DNA from 3 places in the Arthrobacter sp. zg-Y916 genome. Region 2 is predicted to be linked to each of the others. Evidence: riboswitches for the same ligand, from Rfam matches in the RefSeq annotation. Region 2 holds a riboswitch; each other region holds the start of a gene.
The links. Region 2 has a riboswitch for S-adenosylmethionine ahead of LOC59_RS15100 (LLM class flavin-dependent oxidoreductase). Riboswitches for the same ligand answer to the same signal wherever they lie in the genome.
Positions count from the first base shown of each region.

Region 1: it holds a riboswitch for S-adenosylmethionine, as region 2 does, so the genes downstream of both, LOC59_RS06805 (MetQ/NlpA family ABC transporter substrate-binding protein) here and LOC59_RS15100 (LLM class flavin-dependent oxidoreductase) in region 2, are expected to answer to the same signal.
Region 3: it holds a riboswitch for S-adenosylmethionine, as region 2 does, so the genes downstream of both, LOC59_RS02260 (hypothetical protein) here and LOC59_RS15100 (LLM class flavin-dependent oxidoreductase) in region 2, are expected to answer to the same signal.

Region 1 is NZ_JAJJOD010000002.1:317,055-323,218, reverse strand. It holds gene hrpB (ATP-dependent helicase HrpB) at 1-1,573, opposite strand, end outside; gene LOC59_RS06815 (methionine ABC transporter permease) at 1,649-2,308, opposite strand; gene LOC59_RS06810 (methionine ABC transporter ATP-binding protein) at 2,310-3,314, opposite strand; gene LOC59_RS06805 (MetQ/NlpA family ABC transporter substrate-binding protein) at 3,411-4,286, opposite strand; SAM riboswitch class IV at 4,365-4,482, opposite strand; gene LOC59_RS06800 (macrolide 2'-phosphotransferase) at 4,639-5,538, shown strand; gene LOC59_RS06795 (hypothetical protein) at 5,540-6,025, opposite strand; gene LOC59_RS16745 (sensor histidine kinase) at 6,098-6,164, opposite strand, start outside.
Region 2 is NZ_JAJJOD010000010.1:10,000-16,163, forward strand. It holds gene acs (acetate--CoA ligase) at 1-354, opposite strand, end outside; gene LOC59_RS15085 (ABC transporter permease) at 345-1,202, opposite strand; gene LOC59_RS15090 (aliphatic sulfonate ABC transporter substrate-binding protein) at 1,202-2,269, opposite strand; gene LOC59_RS15095 (ABC transporter ATP-binding protein) at 2,378-3,205, opposite strand; SAM riboswitch class IV at 3,637-3,753, shown strand; gene LOC59_RS15100 (LLM class flavin-dependent oxidoreductase) at 3,791-5,182, shown strand; gene LOC59_RS15105 (hypothetical protein) at 5,218-5,580, shown strand; gene LOC59_RS15110 (SDR family NAD(P)-dependent oxidoreductase) at 5,633-6,164, opposite strand, start outside.
Region 3 is NZ_JAJJOD010000001.1:470,598-476,761, forward strand. It holds gene LOC59_RS02245 (enoyl-CoA hydratase/isomerase family protein) at 1-290, shown strand, start outside; gene LOC59_RS02250 (3-hydroxyacyl-CoA dehydrogenase family protein) at 287-1,135, shown strand; gene LOC59_RS02255 (hypothetical protein) at 1,201-1,797, opposite strand; gene LOC59_RS02260 (hypothetical protein) at 1,836-2,222, opposite strand; SAM riboswitch class IV at 2,240-2,372, opposite strand; gene LOC59_RS02265 (SGNH/GDSL hydrolase family protein) at 2,442-3,434, opposite strand; gene paaZ (phenylacetic acid degradation bifunctional protein PaaZ) at 3,695-5,779, shown strand; gene LOC59_RS02275 (TetR/AcrR family transcriptional regulator) at 5,883-6,164, opposite strand, start outside.

The DNA of each region.
Region 1 (6,164 bases), on a different contig from region 2:
GTTCCATGCGCCGCACTTCAATGGACCAGGCACTGGCTCCGGGTTCGGTTCCTGCCCGCAGGCCGGAGAGGAGCCGCCCAAGGTCAGAGCCCGCCGGCCGGTAGTCGCCGGCAACCATGGCGGTGATTTCCGCCGCGGCCCGGTCACCAATCACGCGCGTTCCGTCCAGCAGGGCGCGGGCAAGCTGCGGGTCTGCAGGGATGCGCGCCAGCTTCCGGCCGGCGGGCGTCGCCAGTCCTTGACTGTCGATTGCTCCGATGCCGCGCAGCACCTTCTCCGCGTCTGCGACGGCAGCCGGCGGCAGCGGGTCGGGAAGCCTCAATCCGCGCCCGCCGGGAGTTCCCCAGCAGGCCAGGAGAAGGGCAGCCGTCGTAAGGTCCGCGGCGGCGGCTTCCGGCGTGGCCTGCGCCGGAGCGGCGGCGTACGCGGCCTCCGGATAGGCGCGGACCACTGTTCCGGGGCCCTGGCGCGCTGCACGGCCGGCACGCTGCTGCGCCGAGGCCCGGGAACAGCTGACGGTGACCAGGCCGGACATTCCCCGGACTGCATCGCGCCGCGGCTCACGGGCCAGCCCGGAGTCCACCACCAGCCGTACTCCCGGCACAGTCAGGGAGGACTCGGCCAGTGAGGTTGCCACGATAATCCGCGGCCGACCGTGCGGCAGGCGTCCGGAAACTGCGCGGTCCTGTTCTGCCGGGCGTACCTGTCCATGCAGTTCCACCACGTCGGCAGCGTTTCCGGCCAGGTGCTTCAGCCGGGAGGCCACGTGCGAGACTTCGCGGGCACCGGGAACAAAGACCAGTGCGTCAGTTTCCGGGTCCGCTGCCAGCGCGCGGGCATGGGCGTCTGCCGCTATTCCGGCAAGTTCGTCCAGGAATCCGCGCGTCACTCCGCGCTCGTCCAGGCGGGCGGCCCTGGTGGGCTGCCAGCGGACGTCCAGGGGATGAAGGACCGAGGGACAGTCGATCACCGGCGCCGGGGAAACTGAGCTTTCAGCGGCTATGATCTCGGCGAAGCGAGAGGTTTCCAGCGTCGCTGACATGGCGATGAGCATCAGGTCTTCACGGAGTTCCCGTACTTCGGCCAGCATGCCCACCAGCAGATCGGACTCCAGGCCGCGCTCATGGACCTCATCCAGGACGACGGCAGCGGTGTCTTGGAGCGAAGGATCAGCCAGGAGCCGGCGAAGCAGGATGCCCGGGGTCACGAATTCCACCACGTTGTCCGGGCCGGCGAGGCTTTCGCCCCTGACGGTGTAGCCGACGGCACCGCCTGCGGCCCCGCCGTCGAGCGCCGCCAGCCGCCGGGCTGCCGCCCTGGCCGCAACCCGCCGCGGCTGGGTCACCACTACCCGGCGGGGGCCCTCAGTCCGTGCTGCCAGGTTGGCAGCCAGCGGGGGCACCAGGGTGGTTTTACCGGTACCCGGGGGCGCCTGGACGACGGCGTTCCCGCTCTCCCGCAGCGCAGCGGCCAGCTCGGAAAGCGAACGCGCGAAGACCAGCCCGGCACCGATGCGGTCCAGGTCAAAAGGCCCGCTCTGATAGCCGGCGGCAGACGGTCCAGGAACACTCACCCCACCATTCTCCCCTCCCGTGCGTACCGTCCCGTGCACCTCCGCCACGGCGGGACGGTGATCTGAGGTGAGCTGCTACCTGCGGAGCGCCTTTCGGGCCGCCTGATTGCCCAGGAACTGCACGAGCTGCACCAGGACGATGATGACTGCGACGGCGGCCCAGGTGACCACCGGATTGAACTGCCGGTAGCCGTACTGGATGGCGAAGTTGCCCAGTCCCCCGCCGCCGACGTAGCCGGCCACTGCGGACATGTCCACGAGGGCCACGAAGATGTAGGTGTAGCCCAGGATCAGCGGACCAAGTGCCTCCGGAATGAGGATCGTGAAGATGATCCGCCGCCGCCCGGCACCGATGGACCGCGCTGCCTCGATGACTCCGGGCTGCACGGTGAGCAGGTTCTGCTCCACGATGCGGCTGATGCCGAATGCTGCGGCAAGCGACAGCGTGAAGATGATCGCGTTGTTGCCGATCCCGCTGCCGGTAACGGAGCGGGCCAGCGGCTGGGCCGCGGCCAGGAAAATGATGAAGGGGATGGGCCGGAAGATGTTCACGAGGACGTTCAGCGTGCCGAACACCGCACGGTTGGCCAGCAGCGCTCCCTGGCGCGTCGTGTAGAGGCCCATGCCGATCAGCAGTCCGCCGATTCCGCCGAACAGGAGGCTCAGGCCCACGATGTAGAGGGTCTCTCCGATAGCAGTCCACAGCTGCGGGGTCAGGGGTATGAGGTCTTCCATGTCAGTTCAGCTCCGTCACTTTGATGCCGTGCCCGACGGCGGCAAGGGCGCCGTCGATCGCCTGGTCGGCGCCCTTGAGCGCCAGCGTCAGGTGGCCGAACGCGCGGCCGGAAATGTCATTGATGCCGCCGTAGACCAGTTCGAACTCCACTCCGGCGGCTGCCAGTTCAACGAACACGTCCGACTGGGACGCGCCGCCGTCCCGGAAGGACAGGGTGACCATTCTTCCCTCGTGCCTGTTTCGCAGCGTCGCCAGGTCGGCCGCTGAAGGAACGCCCCGGACCACAGTGGAAACGAACTTCCGTGAGGATTCCTCGCGGGGGTTGGAAAACACCTCGAACACTTCACCCTGTTCCACGATCCGTCCTCCGTCCATGACGGCGACCTTGGTGGCCAGGTTCTTGATGACGTCCATTTCGTGGGTAATCACCACGATCGTGATGCCCAGCTCGCGATTCACCCGGCGCAGCAGTTCCAAGACCTCATGCGTGGTCTCCGGGTCAAGGGCCGACGTGGCTTCGTCTGCGAGGAGGATCTTGGGCGACGCTGCCAGGGCGCGGGCAATGCCCACGCGCTGCTTTTGCCCGCCGGAGAGCTGCTCCGGGAAGTTGTCCGCCTTGTCCGTGAGTCCCACGAAGTCCAGGAGCTCGGCGGTCCGTGCGGCAATTTCAGCCCTGCTCCGGCCCGCTACCCGCAGCGGATAGGCCACGTTGTTGCGGACGGTTTTGGAGTTAAAGAGGTTGAACTGCTGGAAGATCATCCCGATGTCCAGGCGCAGCTGCCGCAGCTGCCGCTCCGGGACGCCCGTGACCTGCCGGCCGTCGACCGTGATGTCGCCGGAGGTTGCAGTCTCCAGCGCGTTGATCAACCGGACCAGGGTGCTTTTTCCCGCTCCGGAGTAGCCGATGATTCCGTAGATTTCGCCGGCTTCGATCTCCAGGTTGATGTCCCGCAGCGCCGTGACCGGCTCTTCGCCCCGGCGGGCGGGCGGGTAGGTCTTGGACACGTCGCGCTGGGAGTTGCGGGCGTGGTTTCCCGAGCCCCCCCCCCCCCCCCGCCCCCCCCCCCCCCCCCCCCCGGGACGCGGTGGAACGGGCAGGAACTAGTCCAGGTTTTCGATGTCCTGCTGGACCTCGGCGAGCGAATCGCGCAGGTCCTGGACCGGGACCTTCAGGAATTCGGCGGTGTTGCCTGAAGCCTCCTGGACACCGTCCTGGACAGCCTGCGTTTCCTGGTAGATCTGCACGAGCTTGAGGTAGGTCTCGTTCTCCTCCTCGCCGGCACGCGCTGCGAAGATGTTGACGTACGGGATGGCCTTGGGATCCGACGGATCGTCCTGGGCAATGGCGTCTTCGGCCTTGAGGCCCGCGTCTTCGACGAAGTCGTTGTTGACGATCGCTGCTGCGACGTCGGGAAGCGACGTGGGGGTCAGGGAAGCCTCGAGGGTGGTCACCTTGACCTTTGACTTGGCTTCGTCGAGGTCGTCAAGGGTCGCGAAGACGCTGCCGCCGTCCTTGAGGCTGACCAGCCCGGCTGACTGCAGCACCAGCAAGCCGCGGGCCAGGTTGCTTTCGTCGTTGGGCACCGCCACCGTCGAGCCCTCGGGGATGTCTTCCACCGAATCGTACTGGGTGGAGTACAGGCCCAGCGGGTAGATGGCCGTGGAGCCAATCGGTGTGAGGTCTCCGCCGCTGGCAACGTTGTAGCGGGCCAGGTAGATGATGTGCTGGAACTGGTTCAGGTCCAGTTCGCCCTCGGTCAGTGCCGGGTTCGGCTGCGTGTACTCGGCAAAGTCAACGATTTCGACGTCGATGCCTTCCGCCTTCGCGGCCTCGCTGTAGGTGGCCCAGTACGGATCGCTGGCTCCAACCACGCCGATCTTCACAGTGCCTTCGTCCCCGGAGGCTGAGCCGCAGGCGGCCATCGTCAGTGCCAGGAGCGGGGCGGCTGCAATCGCCAGGATTCTGCTGAGTTTCATGGTGTGGCTCTTCTCCCAAAAGGGTCCGCGGCGCTCCGCGGACAAGGTGGAGGCGCAGGCCGCTGGAGGGCAGTGCCGGCGCCGTACTTGCCTCGCGGAAAGTCTCCGCCGAGGCCGAATCATCACCTGGAGCACCCCGCTACGACGAGAGGGTTGCTGTCCAGCCGGCCAGGGCCATTGGCTGGAACTCTTGATTCCGTCCCTAGGCTAGGAACATCTGGGCCACGTAACCAAAACGCGCCTGCTTTATGACGACTTATGCAGTGGCACATGACATCCTGCGTAACAGGACGTCACGGAACCAGCCCCGGGCGGGGCCTTGGAAACCGGGAGAAAGGGAGAAAAGGAAGCCATGAGCGAAGCGCGGGATCTGACGGCAGCCGATATATGCACTCTGGCAGCACGGCACGGACTCGCCCTGGAACCAGGCACCGTCCGTTTCAACGAAGCCGGACTGGATTACCGGGTCGCTTTCGCCTCCGCACCGGACGGCGGGGACTGGGTACTTCGGATCCCACGGCGCGCGGACGTTGCCGCCGGCCAGGAACGCGAGCAGGCGATCCTGGATTTCGTGCGTCCGCGCCTTCCTGCAGCGGTTCCGGAATGGAAGATCCAGAGTTCGGACCTCATTGCCTATCCCCTGCTTCCGGGCAGCCCGGGGCTCACGGTGGACCCGGACAACCAGCCCGAATGGCACTTTGACCCGTCGGATCCGACGTACCTCCACTCCCTGGCCGGATTGATCGCGTCGCTGCACGGGATGGACGCGGCGGCCGCGGCCGCCGCGGGCATCCCGGCCGAGACTCCCGACGGCGTCCGCCGGCACTGGTCGAAGGGACTGGAACAGGTGCGCGCCGAGTTCCGCATCGCCCCGGAGCTGCTGGCCGGCTGGGAACAGTGGCTGGCCGATGACCGGCTCTGGCCGCAGCGGACGGTGCTGACCCATGGGGAGCTGTATCCCGCGCATCTGCTGCTCGATGACGCCAAACGGATCGTCTCCGTATTGGACTGGACCACGGCGAAGGTGAGTGACCCGGCCCTGGAGTTTATGTACGTGCACCTCATCTCGCCGGGTTCCCTCGACGACGTGGTCCGCTGGTACCAGGACGCGACAGGGCTCACCGAGCCGCACCTTGCCGAACGGTGCACGGCGCTGATAGCGGCCGGCCCGTTGAACTACGCGCTGTTTGCCCTCGCCTCCGGCGAACCCGCGCACCGCGAGACAGCCTCCGCGCAACTGCTGCCGTCCTAAGTCAGGACTGTTCCGCCGGAGTCTCTGATTCCTCAGGCGCGTCGCCGTCCTCGGGGGCGTCGCCGTGGTGGCCGCCGCGGCCGTGGCCTCCGCCCTTGCCGCGGTCGCCGTCCCGATCTTCCCGATCACCGCGGTCACCGCCATCGGCCCCGTCGTCGTGCTGTCCGTCTTCCCGGCCTTCGTCGGCCTGGCCGTCAGCATTCTCCTTGCCGGGCTTCGGATCATCCCCGTCCTGGGTGTCCTGCCGATCCGGCCGGGCTTCGTCACTGCCGCCGTCGCGCTCCTGGGCGTCTTCGGGCCCGCGCCGTTCCCGGTCGCCGCCGCGGCCCTGGTCCTGGCCCTGCTCCTGTTCGGACGTCACCGATGCAGTCTCCATATTGTCCCCAACGGCCATACCCGTGAAGAACGTTCCGGCGAGCAGGCCGGCGGCGGCCAGACCGCTGGCGGTCCAGATGATGACCTTCTTCGCTTTGCTCCCAATCGCCACGATTGGTGACACCTCCCTTGAGTTTGGATATTCCTACGCCATCTATCCAACGCCGCGATTCTTCGAGGATTCTTAGAAGCCCCGTGCGGATAGGGGCAGCCGCACCACCAGGACGGCGCCCTGGCCTGTTTCCGGTTCA
Region 2 (6,164 bases):
GGAGACTTCCTTCTGCAGCTGCGCGTAGGTGATGCTGCGCCGGTCCCCGGGCTCGCCCTCGCAGTGCAGGGCAACCTTGTTGCCGCGGCCCGCGGCAACGTGGCGGTCCACGCAGTTCACTGCGACGTTCAGCCGGCCCCCGGCGAACCATTCGATCTCCGGGACGGTGTACTCGGCATCGGCTTCGGGAACGTCCGGGCCGCTGAGCCGCTGGGGCGGGGTGAAGCGGTGCGCGGTGTGCCACGGCGTCTCCCACTGCAGCCGCCGGGCAGCCTCTTCCCAGAACGCGATGCGCTCTGATTCACTGGCGAACTCCGGTTCGGCTGCTGTCTGGGTTGCTGTGCCTACGCCCATTTCTTCACTGCCCACTTCTCTGCGACGCCCAGCAGGGCATCCGTTGTTTTACCGATGACCGCCAGCAGCACGATTGCCAGGAACATCCGGTCGGTGCGGCCGTTGTTCTGCGAGTCGGTGAGCAGGAAGCCCAGCCCCATGGAGGAGGCGATCAGTTCCGCGGCCACCAGGAACAGCCAGGACTGGGCCAGCGCAAGGCGCAGGCCGGAGAAGACCGAGGGTACGACGGCGGGCAGCTGCACCGTGGTGAGCAGCTTCAGTCCGTTCAGGCCAAAGGCACGGGCTGCTTCCACGAGGTTCTTGTCCACGTGCCGCAGAGCCAGGGACACGGTGGTGAAGACCGGGAAGAACGCCCCGATAGTGATCAGCGTGACCTTGGAGTCCTCGCCGATGCCCATCCACAGGATAAGCAGCGGAACCAGGGCCAGGGACGGAACGGCCCGGACGGCGCCGAACAGCGGGCCCAGCAGCACATCGGCCAGTTTCGAGAGGCCCAGTACCGCGCCCAGGACCAGGCCCAGGGCGGCGCCGAGGGCGAAGCCGGTGAGGACCCGCTGGGTGGAGATGGCGATGTGCGTGCCCAGCTCGCCGCGCTCGATCAGGTCAGCGGCGGAGGTCAGGACCGCGCCGGGTGAGGGCAGCTGCACGGCGCTGAAGAGGCCGAGCACGGACACCAGCTGCCAGAGGGCCAGCAGGAGTACCGGAACGACGAGGCCCAGGGACACGCGGACCCAGGTCCGGGAAAGGGCGCCGGCGGACGGACGCCCGGTGACGGGCGGGACAGCCGCGGACGGGCCCTGCGGACCCACGGCCACGGGAACGGAAGCTTGCTGGGAATTGCTGCTCATCAGGATTCCTTAACGGCTGCCGAATCGGCCTTCTGCACGAAGGAGGCATCCAGCAGGGAGGCGACGGCGTCGTCGATCGCCTTCTGGCTGGCGACGTCGCCGGTCTCGACGAACACGGGTCCCACCTTTTCCAGGACCTTGCGCTGGGCGTCGCCCGGGGCGGCGTCGACGTCGAGGTTGCTGCGTTCCAGAATGACGGTGCGGGCCACTTCGAGGTCCAGGCCGGCGACGTCGGCGAGGATCTGCGCGGTTTCTTCCGGGTTCTCGGCTGCCCAGGCACGCGCCCTTTCATAGACGTTGACCACGGTCTGGGCTACTTCCGGCTGCTCTTCCAGGAAGGACTCGGTGGCGTTCAGGAAGCCGTAGGTGTTGAAGTCCAGATTGCGGTAAAGGAACTCGGCACCAGCGTGCTCGGCGCCGGCCATGATCGGGTCCAGGCCGGACCAGGCGTCCACGGCGCCGTTTTCAAGGGCAGTGCGGCCGTCCGCGTGCTGCAGGTTCTCAACCGTGACATCGGAGGTGCTCAGCCCGGCCTCTTCCAGCGCCTGGACCAGGAAGAAGTACGGGTCGGTGCCCTTGGTGGCGGCGACGGACTTGCCGGCCAGGTCAGCCACGGAACTGATGTCCGAGTCGGAAGAGACGAGGAGTCCGGCCCATTCCGGCTGCGAGTAGATGCTGATGGTCTTGATCGGGGAGCCGTTGGACCGGGCCAGCAGGGCAGCCGAACCGGCGGTGGAGCCGACGTCGATCGCTCCGGCACGCAGTGCCTCATTGGCCTTGTTCGATCCGGCGGACTGCACCCAGTTCACGTCCACGCCCTGCTCTTCAAGGGTGGCTTCCAGCCAGCCCTGGTCCTTGATGACCAGGCTGAGCGGGTTGTAGGTGGCGAAGTCAATGTTCAGGGTGCCGCCGTCGGCTGCATCATTGGCGGCAGCGCCGGAGGAGTCTTCGCCGGCAACGCAGCCCGTGAGGGCCAGCGAGAACGCTGCGGCAGCGGCGGCCAGGACGGCGAGGGGGCGGCGGGAGAAGCTGGGCGGGCGGCGGGAGAAGCGGGAACGGCGGTTCATGGGGATTCCTTCAGGAAGTGGAGGGCAGGGAAGAAGGGCGGTGCGGGCACGGATCGCCCGCGGCATCCGCCGCGGGAATGCCCGCGGCGGTGGGGGAGGAGGGGTCGCCTAGTGGCGGTCGACGCCGAGGCTCGCCAAGAGCTCTCCGCGCATTCGTGCCAGTTCAGCCGAGGCACGGTCCCGCGGACGGGCGCCCGGGACGGTGATGGTCTGCGTGATGGTGGCACCGGGCTTGCCCGGTTCCCGGCCGAGGATAATGATCCGGTCCGCGAGCTGCAGCGCCTCGTCGACGTCGTGCGTGACCAGCAGGACAGTGGCCGGAGCTGCGCGGTGCACGTCCAGCAGCAGGTCCTGCATCTTGAGGCGGGTCAGGGCGTCGAGGGCGCCGAACGGTTCGTCGAGCAGCAGCACGCCGGGCTTGCGGGCCAGCGCCCGGGCCAGCGACGCGCGCTGGGCCATGCCGCCGGACACGGCGCGGGGCTGGTGCTTCGCGAAGCTGTCCAGCTCAACCAGCTTGAGGAGCTCGGCGACCTTGGCCTTGCCCTCGGACGCACTGGTGCTCTTGGGCAGGCCGATGGCGACGTTGGCCTGCAGGGTCTGCCACGGAAGCAGCCGCGGTTCCTGGAAGGCAACGGCACACCGGTCATCGATGCCGCGGACGGCAGTACCGTCGATCAGCACCTGCCCGGTGGAGGCGGCGTCGAGTCCGGCGGTCGCGCGCAGCAGCGTGGACTTGCCGCAGCCGCTGGAGCCGAGGATGGCCAGGACTTCGCCCGGACGGACCTCGAAATTGATGTCGCGCAGCACCACGTGGGCGTTTGCGCCCGAACCAAAGGCGCGGCCAACGCCGTCGAACGTTACCGGCAGGGCAGAGTCTGGCGTGGGACGCGGGGCAGTGGAAACGGCATGGGAGCCGGAGGACAGTACTGCAGTCATGTGAACACTCCATCGGTCCTGGCAGTAGCACCCTACGGAAAACGTCCTGGGCCGGGTTAGCGGCCTCCTGCGACGTCCACCTCGCTATCGCAGTGCCTCAAGGAGGAAGCACTCCGACCAGGGTTGCTGCGGCTTCACTGATCCAGGTCTCTCAGCCGCTCGGGATGGTCAAGTGCAACTAAACGCCCTCGGACAGCCTGCGGGCAAGTCCCCGCGTAACATTCCGAATCCGGGTCCCTCCGGCCCTATTTCCCGCCGAGAGGCCACTTACGGCTCTTTTGAGCGCCCAAACCAGCCGTAAGTGGCCTCTCGGTGGTCGGAGAGGCGGCGCGGAGGCGGGCGGAGTTGGAGGTACGACGCCGGGCGTTACGCCGCGTGACACGGCCGGGGTTGCGCCGGCCCCGGCTCAGGGGCCCATACTGGAGCCGCAGGATCATGAGTCCCAACGCAAAGCTCTGGCTGGTTGGGCGGCAACCCTCTTTCCGTAGCGGGGTGCCCCAGATGACGATCCGGTCGCCCGGCGAATCCGTCGGCGGCAAGTACGGCGCTCCGTCCCCGGTGCGTCGCCTGGGAAAGGATTCTTCGATGACCAGCGCTCCCCGCCAGATCCGCTTCAACGCCTTCGACATGAACTGCGTCGGACACCAGTCACCCGGCTTGTGGCGCCACCCCGAAGACCGGTCGGCGGACTACACCAGGCTTTCCTACTGGACCCACCTGGCGAAGACCTGCGAACGCGGGCTTTTCGACGGAATCTTCATTGCCGACGTGCTGGGCACCTACGACGTCTACGGTTCCTCCAACGAAGCCACCCTCCGCCAGGGCACGCAGGTGCCGGTGAATGATCCGCTGCTGCTGGTCTCCGCGATGGCCCTGGTCACCGAAAACCTGGGCTTCGGCGTCACCGCCGGCACCGCCTATGAGCATCCGTACCCGTTCGCCCGCCGGCTCTCCACGCTGGACCACCTCACCAACGGGCGCGTCGGCTGGAACGTCGTTACCGGCTACCTGCCTTCGGCCGCCCGCAACATGGGCCAGGAGGACCAGCTCGAGCACGACGAGCGCTACAACCACGCCGACGAATACCTCGAAGTCGTCTACAAGCTGCTTGAGGGTTCCTGGGAAGACGACGCCGTCGTCCGCGACAGGGAAACCGGCGTCTTCACGGATCCGTCCAAGGTCCATGACATCAACCATGAGGGCAAATACTTCAAGGTCCCCGGCATCCACATCTCGGAGCCGTCTCCGCAGCGCACCCCCGTGATCTACCAGGCAGGCGCATCGCCGCGCGGCATCGGCTTGGCGGCGGAGAACGCTGAAGCAGTGTTCGTGGGCGCGTCCACAGTGGAGAAGCTCAAGGCCACGGTCACGAAGATCCGCGACGCCGCGGAAGCCGCCGGCCGGGACCGGCACTCGATCCGGATCTACACCCTGCTGACCATCATCACGGCCGCCACCTCCGAGGAAGCCGAAGCCAAGCACCTGGATTACCAGAGCTACACCAGCGACGAAGGTGCCCTGGCGCTGATGTCCGGCTGGATGGGTGTGGACCTCTCCACCTATGAACTAGACCAGCCGCTCGGCGCCGTGAAATCCAACGCCATCCAGTCGGCGGCTGCGAACTTCCAGAAAGTGAACGACGACGGCGAGCCCTGGACAGTGCGCGACATCGCCGAGACCGCCGGGATCGGCGGACTGGGCCCGCGGCTGGTCGGCTCCGGTGCGGAGGTGGCCGAGGAGCTGATCCGCTGGGTCGAGGAGACCGACGTCGACGGCTTCAACCTGGCTTACGCGGTCACGCCCGGAACCTTCGAGGACGTCGTCGAGTTCGTGGTGCCCGAGCTGCAGAAGCGCGGCGCGTACCCTACGGAGTATGCCCCCGGAACCCTGCGCCAGAAGCTCTTCGGTGCCGGTGACAAGCTTCCGGAGGACCACCGCGGCGCGCGGTTCCGGCTGGACCCAGCGGTCCGCCGCTAGGCCGGCCCTGCGGGGGTTCCGTTAGGCTCGTGCGCATGACAAATGCGGGGAACACCAAAGCTCTCAGTCTCAACGTCACCTCCAAGCGCGCCCGGGCCCGCGGGGAAATGGTGGTCGCGGCGCCTGTCTCGGCGCTCCCTCCTGCCGTCGAACGGGCCGGGGCGGGGCTTCCACGGATGACCCTCACCGGGATCTGGCAGGAGCGGGCAGAGCTGGTGGCGGGAACCACGTGGAAGACGTTCGGCGAAGACATTGTGCTCACCTTCGAGCCGGTGGACGCTGCAACCACACGGGTGGTGGCCACCAGCACACCCCACGTTCCGACCACCATCTTCGACTACGGGCAGGGCAAGGCCGACGTCACCGAGGTGCTGAACGCCGTGGCTGCGGAGCTCTAGCCAGGACAGCAGGAAGCGGCGGCACGCAGCCGCCGCTTCCTGCCGGCAGGATCTAGTAGATCTTGATCGAGCCGCCGTCGGCCATCAGCGTCTGGCCGGTCATGTACTGGGACTGTTCGCTGGCCAGGAACACCACGATCGGAGCGATGTCCGTCTCCGGATCGCCCAGACGGCCCAGGGGAATGCCGTCCACCACTTCCTGGAAGGCCTCCGGGAACGCCTGGCTCCACTGGGCGATGCCCGGGGTGAGCGCGATCGGGGAGACCACGTTGACGCGGATGCCGTCCTTGGCCCATTCGTTGGCCGCCGTGCGTGAAATGGCGCGGATGGCTTCCTTCGCGGCGGCGTAGGTGACCTGGTTGGGAAGGCCCTTCATGCCCGCGCCGGAGGCAAAGTTGATGATGCTTCCGCGGGTCTTCTTCAGCTCTGGATAGGCAGCGCGCATCAGATGGAACGTGGCCATGGTCCCGGTATTGAAGGACAGGTCCCACATCTCCTGCGTAGTCTCCATAATCGGAGCCTGCTTGGAAGCATGCGCGTTGTTGACCAGGACATCCAGGCCGCCAAAGCGCTCCACGGTCTCC
Region 3 (6,164 bases), on a different contig from region 2:
TGGCCAAGGAAATCCTCCTGGCCGGGCGCATCCTGAACGCCGGGGAAGCCCTGGCAGCCCGCCTGGTGACCGAAGTACACGACGCGGAAAACCTGATGGACGCCGCCAACGCACTAGCTGACCGGATCGCCAAGCAGGACCCGCTGGCCGTACGCATCACCAAGTCCGTGTTCCACGCGCCCGCCGAGGCGCACCCCGTGATCGACACCCTCGCCCAGGGCATCCTCTTCGAGTCCGAGGCGAAGTTCGACCGCATGCAGGCTTTCCTGGAAAGGAAGAAAAACAAATGACAGTTCCCTCCAAGGTCGGGGTCCTCGGCGGCGGCCGCATGGGCGCGGGCATTGCCCACGCCTTCTGCACCGCCGGTGCCGCCGTCGTCGTGGTTGAGCGCGATGAGCAGGCAGCCAGCGCAGCGTACGAGCGCGTTGCCTCCAACCTCGCTAAGAGCGTTGAGCGCGGCACCACGGACGAGACCCTCGATGCCCTGGTTGCCAGGCTCAGCGTCTCCACCGATTATGCAGACTTCGCCGGCTCAGGCCTGGTCGTCGAGGCAGTTCCGGAAGACTTCGCCCTGAAGGCTGCCGCGCTGGCCGCTGTGGAGGAGCATTTGGGCGACGGCGCCTGGCTCGCCTCCAACACGTCCTCGCTGTCAGTTTCGGAGCTGGCCGAAAAGCTGCAGCGTCCGGAGCGCTTCTGCGGCCTGCACTTCTTCAACCCGGTTCCTGCCTCCACCCTGATCGAGGTGGTCCTGGGCAAGCAGACTTCCGAAGAGCTCGCCGAGGCCGCCCGAACCTGGGTGGCCGACCTGGGCAAGACTCCCGTCGTCGTCAATGACGCTCCGGGCTTCGCCAGCTCCCGCCTGGGTGTGGCGATCGCGCTCGAGGCGATGCGCATGGTCGAAGAGGGTGTTGCGTCCGCTGAAGACATCGACGCGGCCATGGTCCTGGGCTACAAGCACCCGACCGGCCCGCTGAAGACCACGGATATTGTGGGGCTGGATGTGCGCCTCGGCATCGCCGAGTACCTGGCCTCCACACTCGGCCCGCGCTTCGAGCCGCCGCAGATCCTGCGGGACAAGGTGGCCCGCGGCGAGCTTGGCCGCAAGACCGGCAAGGGGTTCTTCGACTGGAGCTAGTTTCATAATGAGCGGCAGCCCGCATCCTTCGCCCCTGTGAGGCCGGAGCATGCGGGCTGCTGCCGTTAAGGCCGCTGTTCGGCTTCTGCCGTGGGAGACTGCGGGCGTGCGGCATCAATGCCGGCAAGCCAGCCCGGAGCCCTGCCGCCCTGCGGGGGCTGCAGGGCCGCGGCGTCAAAACCGCTGGTCTGCAGCAGCCAGGAAACCAGGGAGTTCGAGTTCCACATGTCGCCGCCGGGCACCTTCGCGCCCCACACCTTCAGGGGCACCTGCGGCACCCGGGCAAGCAGGGCCTCGGCCCCGGCAGCGTCCAGATTGAACACGAGGGCCGGTTCCGGCGCAAAGGCGAGGTCCGGTATGACCCCGTTCGGCCAGCACCGCACCTCGTACCGGAACAGCCTGAGCCGTCCGAGGGACCGGAGTCCCACTGGTCCCGTGGCCACGACTCCGAGCGGACCGGTGCCCTGGCCCCACGCCGGGGTCATTTCAATCGCATAGCGGGAACCGCTCGCGGTGACTTCCAGTGCTGCGTGGAACAGGGGCCGGGGACGTCGCCGCTCGCGCAGCGCGCGCCAGAGCTCCCACCAGCGGCTGGTGTGGACCACCAGATGGCCGCCGGCACCAACCGGGAGCCACCACAACCGCACCTGGGCTGTGTCCATCCGGCCCCTTCCCCTAAACAATCCGCCCAAGTATTGCCCTACGCGGAATCGCTGTCCTGCATCCTCAGATCATGTCGCGGAACCCGTCCCCGGCAGGGAGCCGCCCGCCCGGTAGTAGCCAAGTAGAAAAAAGAACTCCGGTTGCGGCCTTCGAAGGCGCCCGGGACCATCAGGGACGAATACCGGGGGCACCACTGGGGCTGCCCGGGGCTGAGCGCGAGGGCTTCGGCGAGGAGCGGAATGTCGTGGTGCCACATGAGCTGCTGCTGCCCGGCGATTATCAGGTAGATCAGGTCCAGCTCCGGATCGGCGTGGACTTCGACGTCGATCCAGTCCTCGTAGCGGTTGAGCCGGCCGCCGTGGATCCAATGGATCTTGTGGCCGGGGGAAAAGGCGGTGCAGCGCGGGTCACTGGAGGGAAGCACAGCGTGTCCTTCGAAAGAGAGTGTCCTTGCCCGCTCCGGTTGGACGCGGGCCGCTTCGTCATCCGAACCACCCGCCGAACAGTGGGGTTGGTGCATGGCCAGTCGGAGCTTTTCCGCACCGGGAAGGTGCGGAGGCCATGTCTCGTGAAGCATTGATTACGTTAGCAGGTGCCGGTGGCACCCGTCCCTTGCCGCGTCTTGTTTCGGCAATGACAACGGTTACCGCCGGCCGCGGCAGTGGCCCTTCCCATGCCCCAGATGGACATCTGCGGTGATGGCCGCCAGGTAGCCTTCGCGGTAGCCGGTGGCATTCGGGTGCAGCTGAAACTCGCTGCCCAGGGCGATGATCCATGGATCCGCGGACCCCACGCCGTGCCCGGCGAACTCATCCGTGACATCCACGAAGGTTTCTCCGCGCTGTACCTGTCCGGCCAGCACCGCGTTAAGCGCGTCCGTCCCCTGGCTGAACAGTGCCACCGCCTCCGGGCTGAGCGGTCCCGCGGTTCCGGCCTCGAACAGGTACGGATAACCGACGAGTACCAGTTCGGCCCGCGGCGCGAGTTCACGAATCTGGCGGAGGGATTCCTGCAGCTGCGCCGTGAGGGTGGTTTGCGCGTAAGCGGTCGCACTCGCAATGGCGGGTGCACAGGTTTCCGGCAGCACCGGACCGATGCAGGCCTGAACGACGGCGCCGAATTGAACGTCATTGCCGCCAATCGTGACGGTGACCAGGTCGGTGCCGCGGTTCAGGGAACCATCCGCGCGCAGGGCGGCGATCTGCTCCGGCAGGTCCACGGGTCCGGCGGGAGCGCCCGGGGGAGTGCTCGACGCCGTCGCGCCGGCACACGTCACATCCGCCTCCCGATCCACCCGGCGAAGGGCATCCAGCAGGGCCGGGTACCCTTCTGCAGTCCGGCCGCAGGCATCGAGGAGCGGCCCGCCGCCAAAGCCCGACGCGTAGGAGTCACCCAGGGCAACGTAATCCACTTCTCCGCCGCGGTCCCTGTCTCGATCCCAGCCCCGATCCCAGCCCCGGTGGTGGTCCCACCCGCGGTCCCGGTCCCACCCGCGGTCCCGGTCCCACCCGCGGTGGTGGCCGCGGTCCTGTCCGCCCGCAGCCGCCGGAGCCGCAACCCCGCCAGCAGTTAGGACACTTCCAAGAAGCAGCACCAGTCCTGCTTTCGTCCAGCCGCGCATCGGGTTCCGGTTCATCGTCGTACCTTCCGTCGTCGTCCGGGCCCACGGTAGCGCCGGCGCGGACAGGAGCAAACACGTGGTGTGGCAGCCGGGGCAGCCGCGAGTCAAAAAGCCGGATCCCGGGCTTGGCATAGTGTGCCGCAGGGCACTCTCATGTAGGCTGGATTCATTACCGACCGTCCGGTCAGTTATCGCTGTGTCCGGCGGAAGCCGCAGCCAGCGGAACTCGCCCGGTCAGGAAAACGAACGTCCAGTATCGAAAGGGTCCGTCAAAGATGACCTCAACCGCCATAGACGTGCAAGTCGTCCCCAGCTTCGTCCAGGACGAGTGGTGGACCCCGGAAAGCGCCGCCGCAAACCCAACTGAGGTCCGGGACGCCAGCACCGGTGAAATCCTCGCCCTGGTGTCGACCGACGGACTGGACATTGCAGCCGCCGTGGAGCACGGCCGCACCGTGGGCCACCGCGGACTGGCCGGCCTGACCTTCCACCAGCGTTCGCTGAAGCTGAAGGAACTGGCCCAGTACCTGAACGGCCGCCGGAAGGAACTTTACGAAATCTCCGCCCGCACCGGCGCCACCAAGATCGACTCCCTGGTGGACATCGACGGCGGCATTGGCGTGCTCTTCACGTTCGGCTCCAAGGGACGCCGCGAACTGCCCAACTCCACGGTCGTCATCGACGGCGCCGCCGAGGTGCTTTCCAAGGACGGCTCCTTCATCGGCGAGCACGTCTACACCTCGATCCCCGGCGTCGCCGTGCAGATCAACGCCTTCAACTTCCCGGTCTGGGGCATGCTCGAGAAGTTCGCTCCTGCGTTCATCGCCGGCGTTCCCACCATCGTGAAGCCCGCAACGCCCACCGGCTACCTCTCCGAAGCCGCAGTGCGCATGATGATCGAATCCGGGATCCTTCCGGCAGGTTCACTGCAGCTGATCTCCGGCTCCGCCCGGGACCTGCTGGACCACCTCGACTACCGTGACATGGTCTCCTTCACCGGCTCGGCGTCGACCGCCAACAAGCTGAAGAACCACACCAACGTCATCGAAGGCGGGGTGCGCTTCACCAGCGAAACCGATTCGCTGAACGCCTCCATCCTCGGCCCGGACGCCGTTCCCGGCACCCCGGAATTTGATGCGTACGTAAAGTCGCTGGTCACGGAAATGACCGTCAAGGCCGGCCAGAAGTGCACCTCGATCCGCCGCGCCATCGTGCCCAAGGCTTTGGTGAACGACGTCGTTGCCGCCGCCGCCAAGCGCATCGAAGAGCGCGTTGTCCTCGGTGACCCGCGGGCCGAGGGTGTCACCATGGGTGCCCTGGCTTCGGTGGAGCAGCGCGACGGTGTCCGCTCCTCTGTCCAGGCCCTGCTCGACGCCGGCGCCAAGATCGTCTTCGGCTCCCTCGACGCTCCGGAGAGCGTCCAGGCAGACGGCAGCCGCGGCGTCGCTGAAGACGGGGCCTTCATGGCTCCCGTGCTGCTGACCTGGGATGATCCCAACGCAGAGGCACTGCACTCCGTTGAGGCCTTCGGTCCGGTTGCCTCGGTGGTCGGCTATGAGGATACGAACGACGCCGTGCGCCTGGCAGCACTCGGTGGCGGCTCGCTCGTGGCCACGGTCTGCAGCAACGATCCGCAGACCGTCCGCGAACTGGTGACCGGAATCGCCGGCCACCACGGCCGCGTCCACGTGCTGAACCGCGAAACTGCCCGTACCTCCACCGGCCACGGCTCGCCCGTGCCGCACCTGGTCCACGGCGGCCCCGGCCGCGCCGGCGGCGGCGAGGAGCTCGGCGGCATCCGCGCCGTCAAGCACCACATGCAGCGCACCGCCATCCAGGGTTCGCCGAACATGCTGACGGCCATTACCGGGGTCTGGCACACCGGTGCTGACCAGTTCTTCGACGAGACGCATCCGTTCCGCAAGGACCTCTCGACGCTGAAGGTCGGCGACGCCATGGCCTCGGAACTGCGTGAGGTCACGCTCGAGGACATCACCGCCTTCGCGAACAGCACCGGCGACACGTTCTACGCCCACACCAACCAGGAAGCCGCCGAGGCGAACCCGTTCTTCCCGGGCATCGTGGCGCACGGCTACCTGCTGCTCTCCTGGGGCGCCGGACTGTTCGTGGAACCCGCTCCGGGACCGGTACTGGCCAACTACGGCCTGGAAAACCTGCGCTTCATCACCCCCGTGGCCGCCGGCGACTCCATCCGGGTCACCCTCACGGCGAAGAAGATCACGCCGCGTGAAACGGATGAGTACGGCGAGGTTGCCTGGGATGCTGTCCTGCACAACCAGAACGACGAGATCGTCGCCACTTACGACGTGCTGACTCTCGTGGAGAAGAAGCGCGCCTAGCCTCCCCACACCCATCGAGAGGCCAGTTACGGCTTGTTTGGCGCACCAAACGGGCCGTAACTGGCCTCTCGACGTAGGGGGAGGTTCAGGAATGAAGAACGGGTCAGCGCTTGTCGTGCAGGCCCTCGAAGACCATCGAGATAATGTCGTCGGCGAGCTTCTGGCCGCTCAGGGACCCTCCGGGCTTGTACCACTCGACGATTGAGTTGATGGTGCCGAACAGCAGGCGGGTAGTGGTGCGCGGATCGATGTCGCTGCGCAGGGAGCCTTCGGCGCGGGCAGCGTCCACCAGTTCAGAGACACGGCGGTCGAACTGGCGGCGGCGCTCCAGGGCATCGCGTTCAATTTCGGTGTTGCCGCGCAGGCGCAGCAGGAGCGTGACGAA